DNA from 4 places in the Sinorhizobium mexicanum genome. Region 2 is predicted to be linked to each of the others. Evidence: predicted binding sites of a transcription regulator. Region 2 holds the regulator's gene; each other region holds the start of a gene.
What was found. Region 2 encodes LexA, which represses DNA repair genes until DNA is damaged. Its sites were predicted from a motif close to TGTTCNNNNTGTGTTCNG; they were not measured.

Region 1: the regulator LexA is predicted to act here: its motif matches at 2,267-2,284, upstream of FKV68_RS01895 (2'-5' RNA ligase family protein).
Region 3: the regulator LexA is predicted to act here: its motif matches at 2,735-2,752, upstream of FKV68_RS14180 (ribonuclease T2).
Region 4: the regulator LexA is predicted to act here: its motif matches at 1,782-1,799, upstream of FKV68_RS18235 (fibrinogen-binding protein).

Annotation. Positions count from the first base shown of each region.
Region 1 covers NZ_CP041238.1:406,992-411,996, forward strand. Annotated here, with positions in the region: gene FKV68_RS01885 (Lrp/AsnC family transcriptional regulator) at 1-173, shown strand, start outside; gene FKV68_RS01890 (M14 family metallopeptidase) at 312-1,373, opposite strand; gene FKV68_RS01895 (2'-5' RNA ligase family protein) at 1,500-2,069, opposite strand; gene FKV68_RS01900 (NAD(P)/FAD-dependent oxidoreductase) at 2,587-3,480, opposite strand; gene FKV68_RS01905 (hypothetical protein) at 3,479-3,676, shown strand; gene FKV68_RS01910 (TetR/AcrR family transcriptional regulator) at 3,761-4,411, shown strand.
Region 2 covers NZ_CP041238.1:2,022,080-2,027,084, forward strand. Annotated here, with positions in the region: gene FKV68_RS09580 (SDR family NAD(P)-dependent oxidoreductase) at 1-80, shown strand, start outside; gene FKV68_RS09585 (SMR family transporter) at 68-394, opposite strand; gene FKV68_RS09590 (SMR family transporter) at 391-747, opposite strand; tRNA gene FKV68_RS09595 (tRNA-Asn) at 822-896, opposite strand; gene FKV68_RS09600 (hypothetical protein) at 1,036-1,329, shown strand; tRNA gene FKV68_RS09605 (tRNA-Cys) at 1,493-1,566, shown strand; gene lexA (transcriptional repressor LexA) at 1,921-2,640, opposite strand; gene FKV68_RS09615 (LysR family transcriptional regulator) at 2,819-3,760, opposite strand; gene FKV68_RS09620 (NAD(P)-dependent oxidoreductase) at 4,137-5,005, shown strand, end outside.
Region 3 covers NZ_CP041238.1:2,982,464-2,987,468, reverse strand. Annotated here, with positions in the region: gene FKV68_RS14195 (thiamine pyrophosphate-binding protein) at 1-550, opposite strand, end outside; gene FKV68_RS14190 (DMT family transporter) at 599-1,552, opposite strand; gene FKV68_RS14185 (alpha/beta hydrolase) at 1,549-2,502, opposite strand; gene FKV68_RS14180 (ribonuclease T2) at 2,772-3,545, shown strand; gene ettA (energy-dependent translational throttle protein EttA) at 3,663-5,005, shown strand, end outside.
Region 4 covers NZ_CP041238.1:3,874,556-3,879,560, forward strand. Annotated here, with positions in the region: gene hppD (4-hydroxyphenylpyruvate dioxygenase) at 1-137, shown strand, start outside; gene FKV68_RS18230 (helix-turn-helix transcriptional regulator) at 215-1,003, opposite strand; gene FKV68_RS18235 (fibrinogen-binding protein) at 2,025-2,732, shown strand; gene FKV68_RS18240 (hypothetical protein) at 2,881-5,005, shown strand, end outside.

The DNA.
Region 1 (5,005 bases), 1.6 Mb from region 2:
AATGCCATACGGTTGCCGGCGATTTCGATTTCCTGCTGAAGATCGCCGTGCGCGATGTTGCGGACTACAAGCGCCTGCTCTGGAGCGAGTTCGAGCAGATCGCCGAAATCAAGACGCTCCGCTCGACCATCCTTCTCGACAGTCCGAAGATGCAGGGGGGTGTCGCGCTGTAGGCGGTAAAAGTAGCTCAACGGCCCCTCATCCGCCTGCCGGCACCTTCTCCCCGCAAGCGGGGCGAAGGGACTTGCGGCGCCCGCTTTAGTCCCCTCTCCCCGCCTGCGGGGAGAGGGTTAGGGTGAGGCGCGTTGCCGCTACGCCTCCAGCGTGCCCGGCTTGCGCGCCGCGCTCGAGGGTTCCGCGCAGGCGATCTTCATCAGGTCCGACCGGCGGCGTGCGAAACGCGTCGAGACGCGCGTGACGATCAGCCCGTCCTGCGGCGCCCGGACCTCCACCGAACCGTCCGGCATGCCGGGCTTGGTGAGGATCGTCGCGAGCAGGTCTCCCGCTTTCACGCTTTCGCCGATATCGCGATGGAACAGGACCGCGCCGGCTGCGGGCGCGCGGATCATCTCGACGTTGTCGAGCGGCACGGCTTTGCCGGCGAAGGCCGGAAGGTCGGCGCGCGACCCGGCCACCACGCCGCGGCCGAGCAGAAACTGCCAGACGCCGTCGGCATCCCTCCTTGCGGTTTCCGGGTAGACGTTGCGCGTGCCGCGCAGTTCCACGGTCACGGAGAGCCTGCCGGGCAGGGTCGTCCTCTTCCGGTCCTCGGCCTCGTTTTTCCAGGCGTGGCCAACCGCTTCCTCGAAAGCGGAGCTTGCGCCGTCGGAGAGAAGCACGGCCTTCATATAGAGCGCCGCGGCGAGATCGGCAGCTTCCGGCCAGAAAGCCTCGTCGATATAGGCGTATTGCAGCCCTTCGTCATCGCAATGGAGGTCGAGCACCAGCTCAGCGCCAAGGGCCATATGGAGCAACTGCCGCTTCAGTCGGTCGACCGCCGAGTATCGGTCGAAGTCTTCGAGCAAATCGTCGCGCTCGCCAAGGGAAATCAGCGGGAAATCACGGTTGAAATTGGTGCGCGAGCCGAGATCGAAGCGACCTTGCAATTCGCCGAAGTACGACTGCGCCGAACCGATCGGGTTCGCTTGCGGAACGACGGTGATATCGCCGAGGATCGCGGCGTCGGCATCCGCCCGGCGCAGCTTCTCCAAAAGGAAATGCAGGAGCGCCGTGCCCGGCAGCTCGTTCGCGTGAAGCGCGGCCTGGATATAGGTCCGGGGTGCTTCCGGCTTCGTCCCCTTGAACCGGAAGACCGGCAGTCGCCATTCGACGCCCTGCGTGTCGCCGGCGATGATGATGTCCGAAATTTCCACTTTCTCTCCCCGTCATTTATTCATGAGCGCTTATCGGTGCTCCTGTCTCATTCTGCAAGTCTGTAAGAATGGCTGCGACGCTCAGCGCGCTCGTGACCCGGCATCAGCCTCTCCACGCTCCTCGCGTCAGAGCGAAAGCGGCCAGCGATCGACAATCCTGAATTCTCCCCGCCCTTTGCGCGTGTGGACAAGTGCGAAGCCCCGAACTGTCCATGCGATTGGCCTCGCGAGATCGACATGCGGAGCTTTGCGGTCGCTGTAGAAAAGCGTCATATGCGGAATGACCTCACCCGATATATCCCGCAGGCCCGTGATTTCCCGGATTAACGCGTCGAAGCCCGGAACCGAGCTACCGCAGGTCAATATTCGCGGATACTGGCGAACATGGCCGACGCTGACAATGCGATCGAAACATAGGTGAAACCCGGCGGCTTTCGCGCGTGAACCGAGTTTGGCGGCAAACTCGTCGACTGCTTCCGATAACCCGCGGCCTTCGCGAACCTTGGCAAGCGACACATGCAGCCGGTCACGGTCATAGATCTTTCCGGAAAGTCCATGTTCCTGCTGATCGCCGTGCGCAAGTTCCAACGCCTGTTCGGCTGCCTGCTTCTCCGGAAGAACAGCGAAGTAAAAGACATCGCCAGCTCGTGGCGGGGAGAAAGAGCCCAAGTTCAGAGAAAGCTGGTCCGAAGTCATGCGACGCTCCCGGGTTCAGCATATCTAGAGCGATTTCAGAATGCGTGTAACGGTTTTCCGTCCGGAATTGCGTGGTTTCAAAATGTTAGATCGCTTTGCCGTCCCAATGAAGCAACGACGTGATCTAGTGGCGCTAACCAAATATATGGGAACGCAAAAAGGGCGCGCCAAGACGTGCCCTTCACATATTCGCTTCATGGAAGACAGTGCGAATTCTTACTCCCACTCGATTGTTCTAAATCTAGTTAGACCATTGATATAGCTAGGTTTTTTATGCGTTGCCGCGCAAAAAGCCGACCCATGGGCCGTCAAAATGTACGGTTTTGATTTCAAAGGGAAAAACAGCACGAAAATTTTTTGTGCGGTTTCGGCATCTATCGAAGTCGATCGCCTTTCCGGACCCACTGACCGGCCAAAGACGCCCCTCAGGGGAGAGGGGGGCCCGCGTTCCGTGGCACCGGCCCGCAACCTTCAGAATATGATAGCCCGCGGCAGCCGGAGAAGGGAATCTGTGCTCTCAAACCAGCATCGACTGCTGGGCGAAGATACCCGCCATCGCACCTTGCGATGACGCCGTGGTGACCGAGGGCATGAGGGGATTCGCGAGGTCGCCGGCGGCATAGATGCCGGGCATGCTGGTTTCGCGGCGCTCGTCGACCTTGAGGGCGATGCCGAGCGGCGTATCGACCGTGGCGAGGCCCAGTGATTCATGCAGGCTTGCGGATGGCTTGTTGCGCGGATGCGCGAACAGGATGTCGACCGCGACGTTGGGGCCGGTATCGAGATTGACGGTGGCGCTATGGCCCCCGTGATGGGCGATCTCGGTGATCCGGCCATCGACGACAGGTATGTTGCGGCGCGCCAGATCGGCCCGGATATCGGGCGGAATGTCGTGACCATCTGCGAAGAGCGTCAACGTGTCGGTCCAATCGTGGAACAGCCTTACAGACTGGTGCGACTGCCGGCCGGACCAGACGAGGCCCCAATGCTGGCCGGCGACTTCAAAGCCGTCGCAATAGGGGCAGGGCACGATGGAGGTGCCCCAGCCTTCGGCAAAGCCCGGAACCTCAGGCATCTGGTCGGCTACGCCATAGCTCAGGATCAGGCGGCGCGCCCCAAGGCTTTCGCCATCGGCAGTGAGGACGGAGAAATCGTCGATGGCGCCGGAGATGCTGTCGGCCCGCGTACTGACCAGCCTGATCGTGGGATAGCGCGCTAGCTGCTGCCGCGCCTCAGCCAGGATTTCCAGCGGCGGCTTGTGGTCGTGGCCGAGCAGGCCATGCGAATGGCCAGCGAAGCGGTTGCGCGGCAGGCCGGTATCGAGAACGGTGACCTTGCGGCGGGCACGGCCGAGTTGCAGGGCGCCGGCGAGACCGGCAAAGCTGCCGCCGATGATTATGGCGTCATCCATGGTGATAAGCTCCGTGTTGTGGATGGAGGGGGTCGGGCTGGGCCTGGCACGCAATATCGTCCAGCGATACGCACTCGGGACGGGCAGCGAGCAGGGCTTCGGCATCGACGAGAAAGTCGCCCATCACTGTTTTGGCCGGCCGGACAATGCCGCATTCGATATCGCCGGGCGGCCCGGATTTGGAGGACATGGTTGAAACCTACCCAATGGCTTGTACATTTTAGATACTACGTGGTATCGTAATTCAAGAATTAGGATACTGTCAAGGACTGGAATTGTCGTGAGCGAAAATAGCCAGGGCCGGCGCGGCCGGCCCGCCAACGAGGCGCTTGGCCAAACGATCGTCGACGCCGCGCGCGAACTCTTTGTGGAATTGGGTTTTCAAGCGACGACATTGGACAAGGTCGCCCAGCGAGCGAAGATATCCAAGCTCAGCATCTATCGGCACTTCGAGAACAAGGAGGCGCTGTTCAGCGCGGCCATCGCGGCCGGCTGCCATCAGTTGTTTGCACCACAGACCCTTCTTGAAGGCGTCGACGGTTCGGTCGAAGATCAGCTCACGGCGGTGGGATCATTACTGCTTCGCACGCTGTTGAGCCCGGACGTCCGCAGTGTCGAAGCCATGGTCATGGCCGACAGGACGAATCAAAAGTCGTTAAGCAAGCTCCATTACGAAGCCGGCCCCGCCCATGTCATCGTCCAAATCGAGGCCCTGTTGCGTCAGTTGCACGCGAAGGCGGTTCTGAACGTGCCCGATCCTCTCCGGTCCGCCCGCTTGTTTGCCGCGCTTTTCAAAGGATCCGATCTCCTGATTATCGCACGCTTCGATCAGGCGAGAGCAGAGGACGACAAAGAAATCGAATCCTATTGCCGATCGGCCGTCGCCATGTTCATCGCCGCGCACGGTGGCAACGACCACGCGGGCGGATAAGCATTTGATTGCTCCCGGCAGCTTGGCCGGGACCGTCGTCCAGGCGCTTCGTCATATTGGGCCGGCGCGCGCGGCCGAGCTTGCACAGATCGCGGCACCTCATCTTTCTCCCAACGATAAAAAGACGCTCGCATCTACCGCGATCCAAGCTCCCGCCTGGATGCGGTCGACGCTTCTCTCCATCGCAGATCCGGCAGCAGTCGGGACAACATTTGATCGGTGATGCGACGGTGCCATCCGACGATATGCGATCGGGTCCGGAACATCGATCGGTACCGCAGCCAAAGCTGAAACTATGTATGTCGATAACTAAAGTACCGTCAGCGCGGAAATGTCATGCTACGCGGCGTTTTCGTTATATATTTCAAAGCGTTGAAACACAGAAAAGTACCGTCAAACCCAAAAAACGAATGACGGTACTTTTTAGAATGCTCTGTCGGATACGAAAAACACCGTCAAAAGTACCGTCAGAGTGATCTGCTACAAGCTGCGAGCCGCGCCAGGCGCTCCGATAAACTTAACGATTTCAATGGCTTGATAGATTTGTCAATTCCATTGATAATGTGCCCTGGCTAGCAGTCTGCCCTGCCCGCA
Region 2 (5,005 bases):
TAATCCCCCAGCGTGCACCCGCAGCCGCCATGAAAAAGGAGCAATCCCGTTCAAAGGGGCGGCCTCGTCAGGCAGTGTGAAGCACGAGTACCGCGCCGAAGACGAGCGACAAGCCGACCCAGCCGACAGGTTTCAGTTTCTGACCGAAGAAGAGGCGCCCGCAGATCGCTGTGCCGAAGATGCCGGTCGCGCCGAGCACTGCATAGGCGATGGCAAGTTCCATACCTTTGATCGCTTCGGCGAGCAGCGCGAATGCGGCAAGTACCAGGAGAATCGAAAGCACCCCCCAACCGCGCCGCGCGAAGCCGTTCGACTTCGTGGACGCCAGATTCGCTGCGACGTCGAGGATGCCCGCCATAACCGCGAAAGCGAAATAGAAGCCGTCTGCGCTCATCGGGCTGCTTCTCCCTCCGCTTCCTCTTCCGGCACCTCACCGGCGTTGACAAGCAGTATTCCGACGATAGCCATTGACAGGCCCAGCATCTCGCGACCGCTCAGCACATGGCCAAAGACGAACACGGAGACAAGCGTGATGAGGGCGACACCGGACCCTTCCCAGATGGCATAGGCGACGCCGACGGAGATCGTCTTCACGGCCTTGGCAAGGAACACGTATGAGAGCGCGATCGAGGCGTACATGATCGCATGCCCGACATAGGAGCCGGAGGCGGAAGCAGCCTTCATCGCGGTGAGACCGGCGACCTCTGTCGTGATTGCGAGAATCAGGAAAAGCCATGCAACACGCATGAGGAACCTTCAGAGACTATACCGACAAACGAAAAGAGCCATTCGGGCCTTCGCCGCGAATGGCTCTTTGAAACTGGCTCCCCGGGCCGGATTCGAACCGGCGACCTATCGATTAACAGTCGAGTGCTCTACCGCTGAGCTACCAGGGATCATCTGCGCCGCAGAAGTGAGGCTGCTAATACAAATGCTTTTTCGATTTGCCAAGCGGTTTTTCAAAAAAAATGACAACGTCGGTTGCGAGGCTGTGGAGAAGGCCCCAATTCTGGGGAGGAGTATGAAAGAGCAATAATGACGAACGACAGGAAAGAACGGCATTTCGGCATTGATCCGCAGACGCACGAACTCGTCCTCGGCAAATGGCGTATGAACTTGCCCGACTCGCCGGTGCTGCGGATTCTCTTTGGCACGCTCCTTGTCTTGGGCGGACTGCTGGGTTTTCTGCCGGTACTAGGCTTCTGGATGATTCCTCTGGGACTGCTCGTGCTTTCTCACGACATACCCGCAATCCGCCGCCGTCGCCGCAAGCTGGCGGTCTGGTGGGCGCGCTGGCGCGGCCAGCAAAATTCTTCCGACAAATCCTGAAAGGGCACATGCGGCAGCGGAGCGCCAGGGGCCGCATTGTCGGAACGCTGCGGAGAACGGGGATGACCTCGCGTCGTCCCACCCTTTTTCGGACCACTCCCCCTTGCACTCCTCATAGATTCGTTCTAAACGCCGGCCATCGCTTGATCGATCGGGCGTGTGAGGCCTCGTGGCGGAGTGGTGACGCAGAGGACTGCAAATCCTTGTACCCCGGTTCAATTCCGGGCGAGGCCTCCAAAGCTTTATTTCAAGAAAATCAATGACAAGTGCGTAGGCAGACGCTTTGTTGTTTGGCTGACGGCACAGTCGTTCGGCGCGCAAACGCGCTTCGCGGCGATCGGTGCTGTCATGAACGCGATCGGCGCCTAAGGCTGTAAAGGCCGTTCGCTTGGCCGCCCAAAGTTGCAGCGTGATTTTCTACTGCATGTCTTTGTCCTTGAGTCGACCTCGACTTAAGGACAAAGACATGCAGCAATTCAGTGCTACAGCGACCGTTGCGGTGCGATAAGACGCAGGGCTCTGTAGGCGCCCGCTGGCCTGCGCAAGTCGGATCGCGGTGCCCGACTTTTGCCGGGCAATAGCCCGGCTCAATTAGTGATAGCGGCGAATAAGGCCGACGAGCTTGCCTTGGATCTTGACGCGGTCCGGCCCGAATATACGCGTTTCATAGGCCGGGTTGGCCGCTTCGAGCGCAATGGACGCGCCTTTTCTGCGGAACCGCTTGAGGGTTGCCTCTTCGTCATCCACAAGTGCAACGATGATGTCGCCGGGATTGGCCGTGCTCGTATTCCGAATGATCACGGTATCGCCGTCGAAGATGCCCGCCTCGATCATCGAGTCGCCCTTGATCTCGAGCGCGTAGTGTTCGCCACTGCCGATCATCTCCATCGGGACGGAAATATCGTGTGTGTTGTTCTGGATCGCGGAAATCGGGACACCGGCTGCGATTCGCCCCATGACCGGCACTGAAACCGATGCAGTATCGCTCGGCGACGCCGATTTGGCTGTGGCGGCAGGCGCGGCAGGTGGCTTGCCCAGGCTGCCTTCGATCACACTTGGCGAGAAGCCACGCCGAGGCTGCGGGTTCGCCGTGTAGGCCTCGGGCAGCTTGATGACTTCTAGTGCGCGCGCCCGATTGGGAAGACGGCGAATGAACCCGCGCTCTTCAAGCGCGGTGATCAACCGATGGATGCCCGACTTGGAGGCGAGGTCCAGTGCGTCTTTCATCTCGTCGAAGGACGGCGGCACCCCGGATTCCTTCATTCGTTCGTGAATGAACAGAAGCAATTCCTGCTGCTTGCGGGTTAGCATGGCGCGTCACTCCAGAATCGCGAAACAAATCAAGAACAGACACTATCTGTTCCATATGTGTTCCGCAAGTGCCTAAAATTCCGTGAATATCTGGCTATCGCGAATTCCTGTGGAGACGCGTCGACCGTTCCGCCGACTGCCTCGCCGTCCGCAAAAGGGCAGGGTCGCGCTTCCGGTCTTATATTTTCGTCAGCTTGGTAAGGGCGTCGGGGTTTGTGCGCGCCGCCGCCGTGATCTCCTGGATCAGGGCCTGGCTCGCGACCGGAATCGAGACGTCCGATCGGAAGATCAGCCCCACCTTTTGCGGTGGCACGAGCTCGTGGATGTCGAGCTGAGCGGATATGTCGATCTCGACCAACGAACCGGTCTCGAGCTCGATGCGCACGGCGTCCTGGCGCACAAGGCCGATGAACTCGCTCTTCTGAAGAATGTTCTTGACGAACATCGGAGAGCCGCTGCGCAATACCGATTTATTGAATTCGGTACCGACAAGCTTGCGGAGCGCGCCTTCGAGATCGCGGTTGCCGGTCAGTACCACCCAAGGATACTGCGTCAGTTCGCTGAGCTCGATCTGGTGGCCCTCGAGCATGGGGTGACCGGCGCGTACGACGAGGATCATGGAATCGAGATAGAGTTCGCTCTGTTCGACATCGGGCGGAAGATCCTCTGGCTCGAAGAGGGTGGCGATCAGGAAATCGAGATCCCCGAGAAGCAAGGGACGGATCAGGTCGCTGCGGGTACCATTGGCGATGTTGATGGTGAGGCGCCGCTCGTCAGTCACAAGTCTGAGGATCGCGAATGCCAGCGTGCGGCTGTCGGGGCCAAGCGGAGCGCCGACGTTGATCTCGCCCGAGCCGAGCGTGCGGAGCGCTTTGATATCGCTCTCCATCTTGCGCATCTCGGCCGCAATGCGCCGGGCGTGATCGAACACCGCTTCGCCGAAAGAGGTGAGCGTGATGCCGCGAGGCCCGCGGTCGAGCAGAGGGACGCCGAAAGCATATTCAAGCATCTGGATGCTTTTCGAAAGCGCCGGCTGGGAAAGATTGAGGCGTTGCGCGGCCTTGTTCAGGCTGCCCAATTCAGCGACTGCAAGGAATCGGTTGACCGAACGCAGATCCATATTTCACCTCCCCGAGAAACTGGATTTGACGATAGTCAGTTCTAACTTTTGGTTTGAACGATATCAAATCATTCTTCTTGATTTTAGAACTTCCCAACCGCAGACTTCGATCATTCCCGGCGGCCACAATCGATTTCCGCAAGGGAAGACCGAAGCGAGAAATCCTTCAGGACGGGGTTGTACGAAGCCGTGAGGAGACGGTGTCGCACAATCGAAGCGACGGTCGAGGAGGAGTATTTCCGGACAGTCCGGATTCAATCATCGCCTGATCATGGTCGGCCTTCAGGGAACGCGCCGCGCGTCCCAAGGGTCTCGGCTGGCTTTTCTACAGCACCGCGTCAGACGCGCAAACGGCTGTAGTACTTTGAATTAGTGCATGTTTTTATCCTTAAATCGGATCCGATTTAAGGAAACATGCAGTAGGCACGGGGAGGATTGCATGTCAGTAAGAGTTGGATTCGTGGGTGTCGGCGCAATGGGATTGGCCATGGCATCGCACGTGCTGAAGGCGGGCTTCGCCGTGGCTGCCTACGACCTTGATGCGGACTGTCTCGCCAAGGCTTCGGCGGCGGATATCATGGCCGCGAAAGACCTCGCCGATCTCGCGACGATGGCCGACGTCTTCATCGTCGTCGTCGCGACCGATGACCAGTCGCGTGCCGTAACCAGGGAGTTGGCGCCCCTCGCCAAAAAGGGCTCGGTCATTGCGATCGCCGCGACCAACAATCCGGGCACGATGCGCGAACTCAGCGATTACTGTGACGGCTATGGTGTCCGGTTCATCGACGCGCCGGTTGTCTACGGTCTGGAGGGAGCGCGCGAGGGTACGCTTCTTTCGCTCTGCGGTGGACGCGAGGCCGATGTCGAAATGGCGCGTCCGGTGTTGATGAGCTACAGCCGCGACGTCCTGCATGTCGGCGATGTCGGCTCCGGACAACTCGCCAAAGCCTGCAACAATCTGCTGCACTGGATCCATTGTGTCGGCAATTACGAAGCGCTGCTCCTTGCCAAGCGCTACGGCGTCGATGCGCAGCGCATGCGCGAGATTCTGCTGAAGAGCCCCGGCTACAACAATACGCTGGAGCGTTGGGACGGAACTCGGTTCACCTGGCACGAGAAGGATATGGACGTCGTTCTCGACCTTGCGCAGGCGGGCGGGCTGGTGCTGCCGCTGAGCGGCCAGACCGACCAGCTCATCAAACTGTTGACGCCTACCGACGTGCGCGACCTGCTCTACGGTCCCGA
Region 3 (5,005 bases), 960 kb from region 2:
GGCCCGGGTGGCTCTCGACCGGCTGGTAGGCGCGGGCCTGAGGTGCCTCGGTGCTCTCCGTCAGCATGTCCTCGGGAAGCGTCAACACCACTGGGCCCGGCCGGCCGGACGTCGCGACGGCAAAGGCGCGGGTGACGAATTCTGGGATGCGCGCCGGGTCGTCGATTTCTCCCACCCATTTCGCGACCTCGGTGAAGGCGCGGCGATACTCGATCTCCTGGAAGGCCTCGCGTTCGCGCGCGTCGCGCTGCACCTGGCCGATGAAGAGGATCATGGGGATCGAGTCCTGCCTGGCGATATGAAGCCCGGCGGACGCATTGGTGGCGCCGGGGCCGCGGGTCACCATGCAGATGCCGGGTTCGCCCGTGAGCCGTCCCCAGCAATCCGCCATCATCGCCGCGCCGCCTTCCTGGCGGCAGACAATGACATCGATGTCGGTGTCGTGGAGTGCGTCCAGGACCGCCAGATAGCTCTCTCCCGGCACGCACGAGATGCGCCTGACGCCATTTGCGACCAGCGCCTCGACAACCAGTTGACCACCCGTTTTCATCCGAACTCCTCCCAATGCTCTTTCATTCTTAATCTGTTTACAGGCGACTCAGATCGCCGGCGAGACCGGTGCGACACCTGCTGTCTTCTCGGCCATGCGCTCGCGCCAGATGATATAGAGACCCGAGCCGATGATGATCGCGATGCCCAACCACTTCAGCGCGTCCGGAAGATCGGCGAAGACCAGCCAGCCGAAGATCGTCGCCGAGACGATTTCGAGATATTGCAGCGGCGCGAGCACCGAAGCCGGGGCGGCGCGATAGGCATAGACGCCGAGCACGCCAGAGATCGTTGCGGTGACGCCGACGCCGAGCAGGTAGAGCCACGCATCGCCCTCCGGCCAGACGGGATCGAACACGCTCGAGCCGCTGCCTTCCCCGAACGACAGCAGGACGAGGCAGAAGAGGCCACCCCAGATGCCTGCGTGGAATTGCATCGACCAGGGGTCCTCGTTCTGCGCGACCATGCGGGTCACGAGCAGGAAGACGGCGAGCCCGAAGGCGGCGACGATCGGCAGCAGTGCGATCAGGCCCACCTCCTGCATGCTCGGCTGGATGACGAGCAGCGCACCGAAGAATCCGGCGGCGCAGGCAGTGTAGCGTCGCCAGCCGATCGTCTCCTTAAGGAAAATTGCGCCGAGAATGGTGAGGATGATCGGCTCGACAAAGAAAATGGCGATCGCGTCGGCAACCTCCATCACCTTCAGCGTGGTGATGAAGGAGAGCATCGTCAGCACCAGAAGCCCGCCACGCAGCGCATGCAGCGCGCTCTTGCGCCAGGTGAGGTCGAAGAGGGTGCGGCGGACAAGGACGACCGGCAGGATGAAGACCACCTGCAGCAGGAAGCGGACGGCCGTGATCTCGGCCGACGGAACCGTGGCGATCGCAAGTTTGGCGAAAATGTCGATCAGCGGCGAGATGAGGACGGCGATGACCATCAGCGTCAGGCCGTAGGAAACGCGGTCGTGACCGGCGGCGATTCTGGGCAGGGAGAGGTCGGTCATGGTCTTCCGTCTCGTCGGCGCTTTTTATCGACTGCCTTCAGGCACCAGGCGGCAAAGTCTTCGGTCGCCTTCTCCCGGCCGATCTCGTTGAGCGTCTCGTGGCGCATGCCGTCATGGATGGTGATGGTAACGTCGGTCATGCCGCGTGCCTTCATTCGCTCGCCGAGCCAGCGAATGGCGGCGCCGTTGAACGTCGAAGGATCCGCGCTGCCGCCGACGAGATGGATGGGCAGATTGGTGGGCAATCGCGCCAACCGATCCGCGCGGGCGCCGGCGAAGGCGAATTTGAACAGATCGATCCAAAGCGACACCGTCGCATCGAAACCGCAGAGCGGATCGGTCGCGTATTTGGCGACTTCGCGTTCGTCACGCGACAGCCAGTCGGCATCGCTCTTCCGATCGGCAATCGCCTTGCTCCAGGCGCCGAAGGTGAGCTTCGTCAGAAGCGGGCTCGGCACGTCCGAACCTTTCAGCATCCGCTCGATCATCAGTATCGCCTGACCGCCTCGACCGGCGAGGCCCGGGCGGAAATTGGAGTTCCAGACGGCAAGCGCGTCATAAAGCTCTGGGTCGGTCTCGGCGGCGTTGAGCGCGATCAGGCCACCCATCGAATGACCGAAGAGGACAACCGGCAGGCCCGGATGGTTGGCGGTTGCCAAGTCGCGCATCGCCCGCACGTCCGCGATCACCTTTTCCGCCCCATCGCGCTGCGCGAAGGTTGCAAGCGGGGCATCCGGCGCCCGGCTCTCCCCATGGCCGCGGTGGTCATGGGCATAGACCTGAAAGCCATGTGCCGCCATCGACTCGGCGAAACGCGCATATCGGCCGGAATGTTCGGAGAGCCCGTGGCTGATGATCAGGATGCCCCGCGGTTCGGTCGAGGCCGTGAAATGGCGCCAGCCGAGCGTAGCACCCGTCGGGCTTTGATGCGTCCTCACCTGCCCGAACATGCCATGCCCCCGGAACAATCGTCAGACTCTCGCGTGTGGCTTGCCAACGGAGCATCCGTTGCGCGAACCGGAAGCACTTCCAAAACGCTTGCTCAGCTGAAAATGCACCGGCCGATATCAAATCGATTTGCGCCGCAAAGGCAATCGCTGCTTGTTGCTTGTTGCGCATGAGATCACAACGAATCCGAAAATGAGGATTATGGGTTGCAATTTTCGCGCTTTCGTTGATATTTGTTCTCGTTTTGTTTTCCTGTTGGAGGCTATCTGAAATGCGAGCGAGGGTGAAAACGAATCTTGCGAGAGTTGCGACGCTCATTCTGGGGCTGGGATTGTCGTCCTTTGCCGCAGCCGAGGAAGTGTCGACGGATGATGCGGCAGAAGTGACGAACTCCGGCAAGACGCAATATGTGCTGGCTGTCAGCTGGCAACCTGGATTTTGCGAGACGCGGCCGAACCGCAAGGAGTGCGCGGATCAGACGGCCGACCGCTTTGATGCGACGCACTTCTCGCTTCACGGCCTCTGGCCGCTGAAGAAAAGCTATTGCGGCGTCGAGGCGGAGCTCAAGGCGCGTGATCGCAAGGGCGATTGGCTGGAATTGCCGAAGCTTGCCATGGCCGACGAGACGGCCGCACGTCTGCTCGTCGCCATGCCGGGCATCAGGTCCGGCCTCGATCGCCACCAATGGCTCCAGAGCGGCACGTGCCAGACGGCAAAGGCTGACGATTATTTCAGGCTACAATTGCGTCTTCTCGATGAGTTGAACTCGTCCGCCGTGCAGGCTCTCTTTGCCGACAAACTCGGTTCCGAGATCGACGAACGGGAGATCAAGCAGGCCTTCGACCAGAGCTTCGGCGCCGGCGCCGGCGAGCGGGTGCGGATGCGTTGCCAGTCGGTCAACGGCCGCAGCGTCATCACCGGTTTCACCATCGGACTGTCCGGCGACCTCGCGGGCAAGGCCGATCTTGATGACCTGATCCAGGCGGCCGGGACGACCGAGTTCAAATGTGCCAAGGGGATCGCCGACGCCGCCGGGCGCGGTTGATACACAAGGTTGCTCGCCGGAAGGGATTGGCGTGGGCAGGCCTTTGGCGGATTGCCCCGCCACCGTAATTCGCCTACATAGCGGGCAAATTTCCCTTCCGATGCGGAGCATTCCCTTATGGCACGTCAGTTCATCTATCATATGGCCGGGCTCAACAAGGCCTACGGCAACAAGAAGGTCCTGGAGAACATCCATCTATCGTTCTACCCGGACGCGAAGATCGGTATTCTTGGTCCCAACGGCGCCGGTAAGTCGACGGTACTCAGGATCATGGCGGGCCTCGACCATGAATATACCGGAGAAGCCTGGGTCGCCGAGGGCGCGACCGTCGGCTATCTGCCGCAGGAGCCGCAGCTCGACGCGCAGAAGTCCGTGCTCGAGAACGTGATGGAAGGCGTCGCCGCCAAGAAGGCGATCCTCGACCGTTACAACGAACTGATGATGAACTATTCCGACGAGACGGCGGATGAGGGCGCCAAGCTCCAGGACATCATCGACAGCCAGAACCTCTGGGATCTCGACAGCCAGGTGGAAATGGCCATGGACGCGCTGCGTTGCCCGCCGGGCGACGCGGAGGTTACCAATCTCTCCGGCGGTGAGAAGCGCCGCGTCGCGCTCTGCAAGCTCCTGCTGTCGCAGCCGGACCTTCTTCTGCTTGACGAACCGACCAACCACCTCGACGCCGAGACGATCGCCTGGCTCGAAAAGCACCTGCGCGAATATCCGGGTGCCGTGCTGATGGTCACCCACGACCGCTACTTCCTCGACAACGTCACCGGCTGGATCCTCGAGCTCGATCGCGGCCGCGGCATTCCCTACGAGGGTAACTACTCCGCCTATCTGCAGGCAAAGGCCAAGCGCATGGCCCAGGAAGGCCGCGAGGAGGCTACCCGCCAGAAGGCCATCAGCCGCGAGCAGGAGTGGATCGCCTCGAGCCCGAAGGCCCGACAGGCGAAGTCCAAGGCGCGTGTTCGTGCTTATGACGAGCTGGTGAAGGCGGCCGCCGACCGGCGTCCCGGCGACGCCCAGATCATCATTCCTGTCGGCGAGCGCCTCGGCCAGGTGGTCATCGAGGCGGAGAACATTTCCAAGGGCTATGACGACCAACTGCTGATCGAAGGCCTGAGCTTCAAACTGCCGCCCGGCGGCATCGTCGGCGTCATCGGCCCGAACGGCGCCGGCAAGACGACGCTTTTCCGGATGATCACCGGCCAGGAACAGCCGGACGAAGGTGCATTCCGCATCGGCGAAAGCGTCCAACTCGGTTATGTCGACCAGAGCCGCGACGCACTCGACGGAAGCAAGACTGTCTGGGAGGAAATCTCCGGCGGCAACGACATCATCAAGCTCGGCAAGCACGAGGTTAACTCGCGCGCCTATTGCTCGTCCTTCAATTTCAAGGGCGGCGACCAGCAGCAGAAGGTAGGCACGCTTTCGGGCGGCCAGCGCAACCGCGTGCA
Region 4 (5,005 bases), 1.9 Mb from region 2:
TCGGACCGATCTTCTTCGAATTCATCCAGCGCAAGGGGGATGAGGGCTTCGGTGAGGGTAATTTCCGCGCCCTATTCGAATCGATCGAGGCCGATCAGATCCGCCGCGGCGCACTTGGACCGCAGGCCGCCGAATAGGTTTCAGTGCCGAGAATGCAGAAAGGCCCCTCGCCGGCAGCGAGGGGCCTTTCGTTTGATGACGCCTCGGATGCTCGTCAGTTCCAGCGGGAACCAAGCCGCACTTCCGACATACCGCGGTCCGCCTCATGCGTGAAATAGCGGGAGGCGGCCTCCGTCCGGTTACGCACGTTCATCTTCTTGTAGATGTTGCGCACATGGACCTTGACGGTGTTTTCCGACAGGCCGAGACGATCGGCAATGATCTTGTTCTGTGTCCCCATGCAGATCAGATCGAGAATCTGCACCTCGCGCGCTGTCAGCACGCCCATGCCTGCATCGCGTTTCGGCTCCGGGGCAACAAAGGCTTCGACGACCGCTTCCCGCCGGACGCGAAGAGCTTCGCCGGCGAGCCTTACCGGAGCAAGGCGCCTAAGCAGCGCCGCCGGAAAATGTTCGCCGCCCTTCATCAGAAGATCGATGACGGTCAGGCAGACGTCCAGATGCAGATTGAGAGGCAGCACGCCGTGAATCAGTCCTTCATCGACAAAGCCAGCGATCGATGAATCGAGCGCCTCCGCATCCTCCACCACAAGCCCGATCGCGGCCTTCGGGTGGAATTCATGGATCATCCTGAGAACGGACGGAAAGGTCGCCACCGGTAAGCGATAAAGCATGACCAGCCTGACGTCGACGAGGTTGCCGTCAAGCAGGCTTTCCGGATCGGACAGACTGACTACATCCTGGCCCTGAAACCGCCCCCCGACCGCCTGCATCAGGCATTCAGCGAACAGGTCCACCTTGGCGAGCATTACGATCTTACTTTTCGTAGGTAATACTTTGTTGTTGTCTTCAAAATCGCTCAGGTCCGAGCTCGTACGGTACATTTATCCCCTCCTTGGGAAATTCCCATTTATTTTAATGGGTGTTCCAACCCCACTTGGAGCAGCCCGCGTTTGAAAAATTTCTTCAAATACTGCGCAATAATAACGAATAAAAAATTCGCTATAGCTAATGTATCGTAAAGATGGGGGAGGCGAAACCACCCAAAAGGGTTAGATGCTCGTCGGGTTCGCGTCTAAATCGTTCGAAAACGAACCAATTTTGGGCTAGTCGGCTTCGAAAGGGCGCTGAGCCAGGCACCCCTGGTTTTCGAGGGGGAATTCCAGGCGATCGCTGCCACTGGAAAAATGGTGGTGCGGTGGATGCCAGCCTTCGCTCGGACCGCGATGCGCGGCGCATGGGCGAGCCACGGGCATAGCTACAACGGATTATGCGCTACCCCCATCGAAGGTGGTAGATGCAGCATAAGACAACCAAAATTGGCATGCCACGGTTTTGCCGCGTGTACGCGACAGCGTCGTGCGAGCCAGCCTAACAATTTGAATTAGCCTATGAATTCCTATTGCTCGCCGATAGCCCGTATGACTGCAGGCCCCACCGCAAATAGAACCCCTCTCAAACGCAGTGTGCCAGATTCACAAGTATTAACATTACGTTAACCGCACTGATCGGCAAGGTGAAAGATTCAAAAAAGCCATTGAATACAAGAGACTAACCACAATTGATGTCTTTTACTCCTCCGCATTCGGGCTCACACTACCATCGTCGCGCTGGAGTTTGCACGACCCACGGACTGCTCTTGTATCATGCGTCGCAGCCGCGGAGTACATATATCGAGCTGCTACTCGACATATGATGTAACCAGTATTTGTAGTACGTAGCAATTTATGTCGAAGTACATACAAGCAATTATACTATGAATACAAAGGGAATATATCGGAACCCAACAGGCGAATTATCTTTTATAACGATTCGTCTGAACTTCAAAAGAGAGCCAGCTCCGCAAGAATCCTATAAAAGATGAAAGGGTTTCGGCGCTGGCTCCCTCTGCGAAGGGAGTTGTAGATGACCGATACCCCGTTAAAGGATTTTCGGGCCGACGACAGTATCAACACCGATGACGACTTGAAAGTTGGCGCGCTTGCCGACGGGCTTGCGAATGGCAGCGTCAATGTCCCGAAAGTCGACTTCGACGCGCCGAGCCATCGCAGCATTGCCGACGGCAACACCACCAGCAAGTTCGACGCAAAGGAAACCGTTGACCACCGCGACACCCATCCCTCCGTCAGTGAACCTCCTGCACTGGACGACACCAGCGGTTTCGGCAATGTCGGCATCGGGGCTGATGTCACGTTCGATCTCGGCGACGACCTTTCTTTCAGCTTGAACCTCGATCGCATCCTCGAGCATTCGCTGAGTGCCGTCGGCAGCGACGCCGGTTTCACCATCGTGCAGGCAAACACCCTCGCTGATCAGGACCATGCCTATAGCGTCAAGATGAGCAACGCCAATGCCGACAACGCTCCGCATGCGGATGGCGGGCATGCGGAAAGCGGCGACGGCATGCACTTCGGCACGAGCTCCGACTGGGATCTCAAGGCCGGCCACGAGCTTGATGCCGGTGCCAAGGCCGATGCGTCCGCGACCCTTGCAAACGGGGATTTCCATCAAGAGATCGTTCAGGGCGCGAACCTCCTTAGCAACGCCGTCGACGCCAATGTCGTCGGCGGCGACTTGCACGTGACGTCTATTGGGCAGGACAGCGACGGTTGATTGATCCTTGGAGACGAAGGCATGTGTGCTGGCTGGCCGCACCGGTGCACAGATGGATGGTTGATTTGGGGTCGGTTCAACGCGCCTTGGCAATCGCCGGTCGGCCCGCCGAGGTCTCCCTTTGCTGCCGGAGGGAAGGATCGGGGTAATGCACGCGGAGAAGGTCAACGAAATCGTCGCGCATTTCCTTGGGCTGTTCGGGACGGCGACCGATGAGGCACGCATAAGGCATCAATATCTGCAGGGAAGCGAAATCTGGAAGCCCGCACCCGAGGACACCGGCGGCGACACGCCGTTACCCCAGTTCAAGTGCTCTTTCGAACTGAAAGACTACGATCCGGACATTTCCTATCAACCATCCGGCTACCGGCTCGACGGCTTCGATTTCGTCGGGCGCACGCAATTCGCCGACGACCACGCCCCGGATCCGGTCTCGCTGGACGGCTTGGTCGTCCAGCCAACACTTTTCGACACCGTGGCCGGTCCGTCCGACATCGTACCGGACCACGCGGCAATGCATCATGCGGGACCACAACATGCGCCGATCGTCGAGGAGAGCCCGGATCCGGGCAGCGGCCAAATCCTGCAGGTCAATCTCATTCACGATGACGACGTCCTCAACATGAGCGGTTCACCGATGGACGCCGGTGACACGAGCTACGTCACCGAAAAGCTCGCGGAATACGTCGCGGAAGCAACGAGTGCCTCACCGCTCGCGCAATTGAGCCAGATCGACAGTGTCGATGCGCTTTCGGCACTTGCCGCGAATCTCAAGGCCCTCGCTGCGACGGTGCGTGCCGAAGAGCCGCAGACGCCGAACGATCCCGCTACGCCCGTGGACCATATGCCGGTCCCGTCGCTTGGAACGGTCGCGCCGGTCGATCTGCCGGAAGACGACGGCGGTACAACGGTTCTCGCAGCGGACGACATCGAAGGCGTCCATGTGAACGGCACGCCTGTCGAGGTTCTTCCCGAACTCGCCGACTTCCTGCCCGTTGGTCACTCCACCGCACTCCCATCCGCCGGCGCAAACGATGTCGACGAGGCGGTTCAGCCGGACAGCAACAGTGGCGGCACGCTGGACGTCGAGGCGGGAGCCAACACGGTCGGCAGCTTCGCAAGCATCGTCAGTGGCAGCGCAGCGGCATCGGTCACGGTCGTGATGGGCGATTACCACCAGATCGACGTCATCTCGCAATCCTACGTCTACGCCGATAACGGCAAGGTGAATGGCTCCTTCGCCGAGAGCGCTCACGAAGCCGTCTCGCAAACCATCGCCATGAACATCGCAAATTTCGAGCATCACGATTTCGAGGCGCCGGCACGCGAGACAGCAGACACCGCAGACCAATTGTCGGCCTTCCCGACGAGCTGGCGCGTCGACGTCGTCGAGGGCGATCTGTCGATCGTTCACTGGATCGAACAGTATAATTTCGTCAGCGACAACGATACCGTCGCGATCACGACCAGCGGCGTGGAAACGACCGTGCTCACGGGGGGAAACGCTGCGGTCAATTTCGCCTCGTTCCTCGATTTCGGCACTCAGCACGACCTTGTGATCGTAGGCGGCCATATCCTGGACATGAACATCATCAGCCAGGTCTCGGTCCTCTACGACAATGATCAGATCCAGGGCATCTCCGCCGGCAACGGCATCATCCTCGATGAAAGCGGCAATCTCGTCTGGAACAGCGCATCGATCGAAAACATCGGCGACAACGAGCGCTTCGAGGGCGTGCCGGACTATATGCACCAGGCCGTCGACAATATTCGCGAGGGCACGAACGACCTGCCGGAAGCACTGGCGCACGATCAGGACTTCGCGGGCTACACGGGCCTGCGTGTCCTCTACATCACCGGCAATCTCTATGACGTCAACGTCATCAAACAGGTCAGCATTCTCGGTGACGCCGACGCAGTCACCTACACCGCCGTCAAAGCTCCGGAAGGGACCGATACCGAAGTGACCGTGCACGTCGGCGACAATGCGGTGGTCAATGTCGCCCAGATCATCGACTACGACAGCTTTGGCCACACGACCTATGTCGGCGGCGAGCTCTATTCCGATACCATCCTTATCCAGTCCGGGATTGTCGACATCGGCCGGGATGGCGACACGTTGAACTTCCAGCCGGACGGGCTCGTAAACGAGGTGATTGCATTCGTCGGCGAAGACGATCCGGCACCGGGCCTCGGCGAGCACGCCGGCGATACCGCCAACGAGACGTCGTGGTGCGACAATCAGTGGAACGACGTCATGCACACGGTGCTGA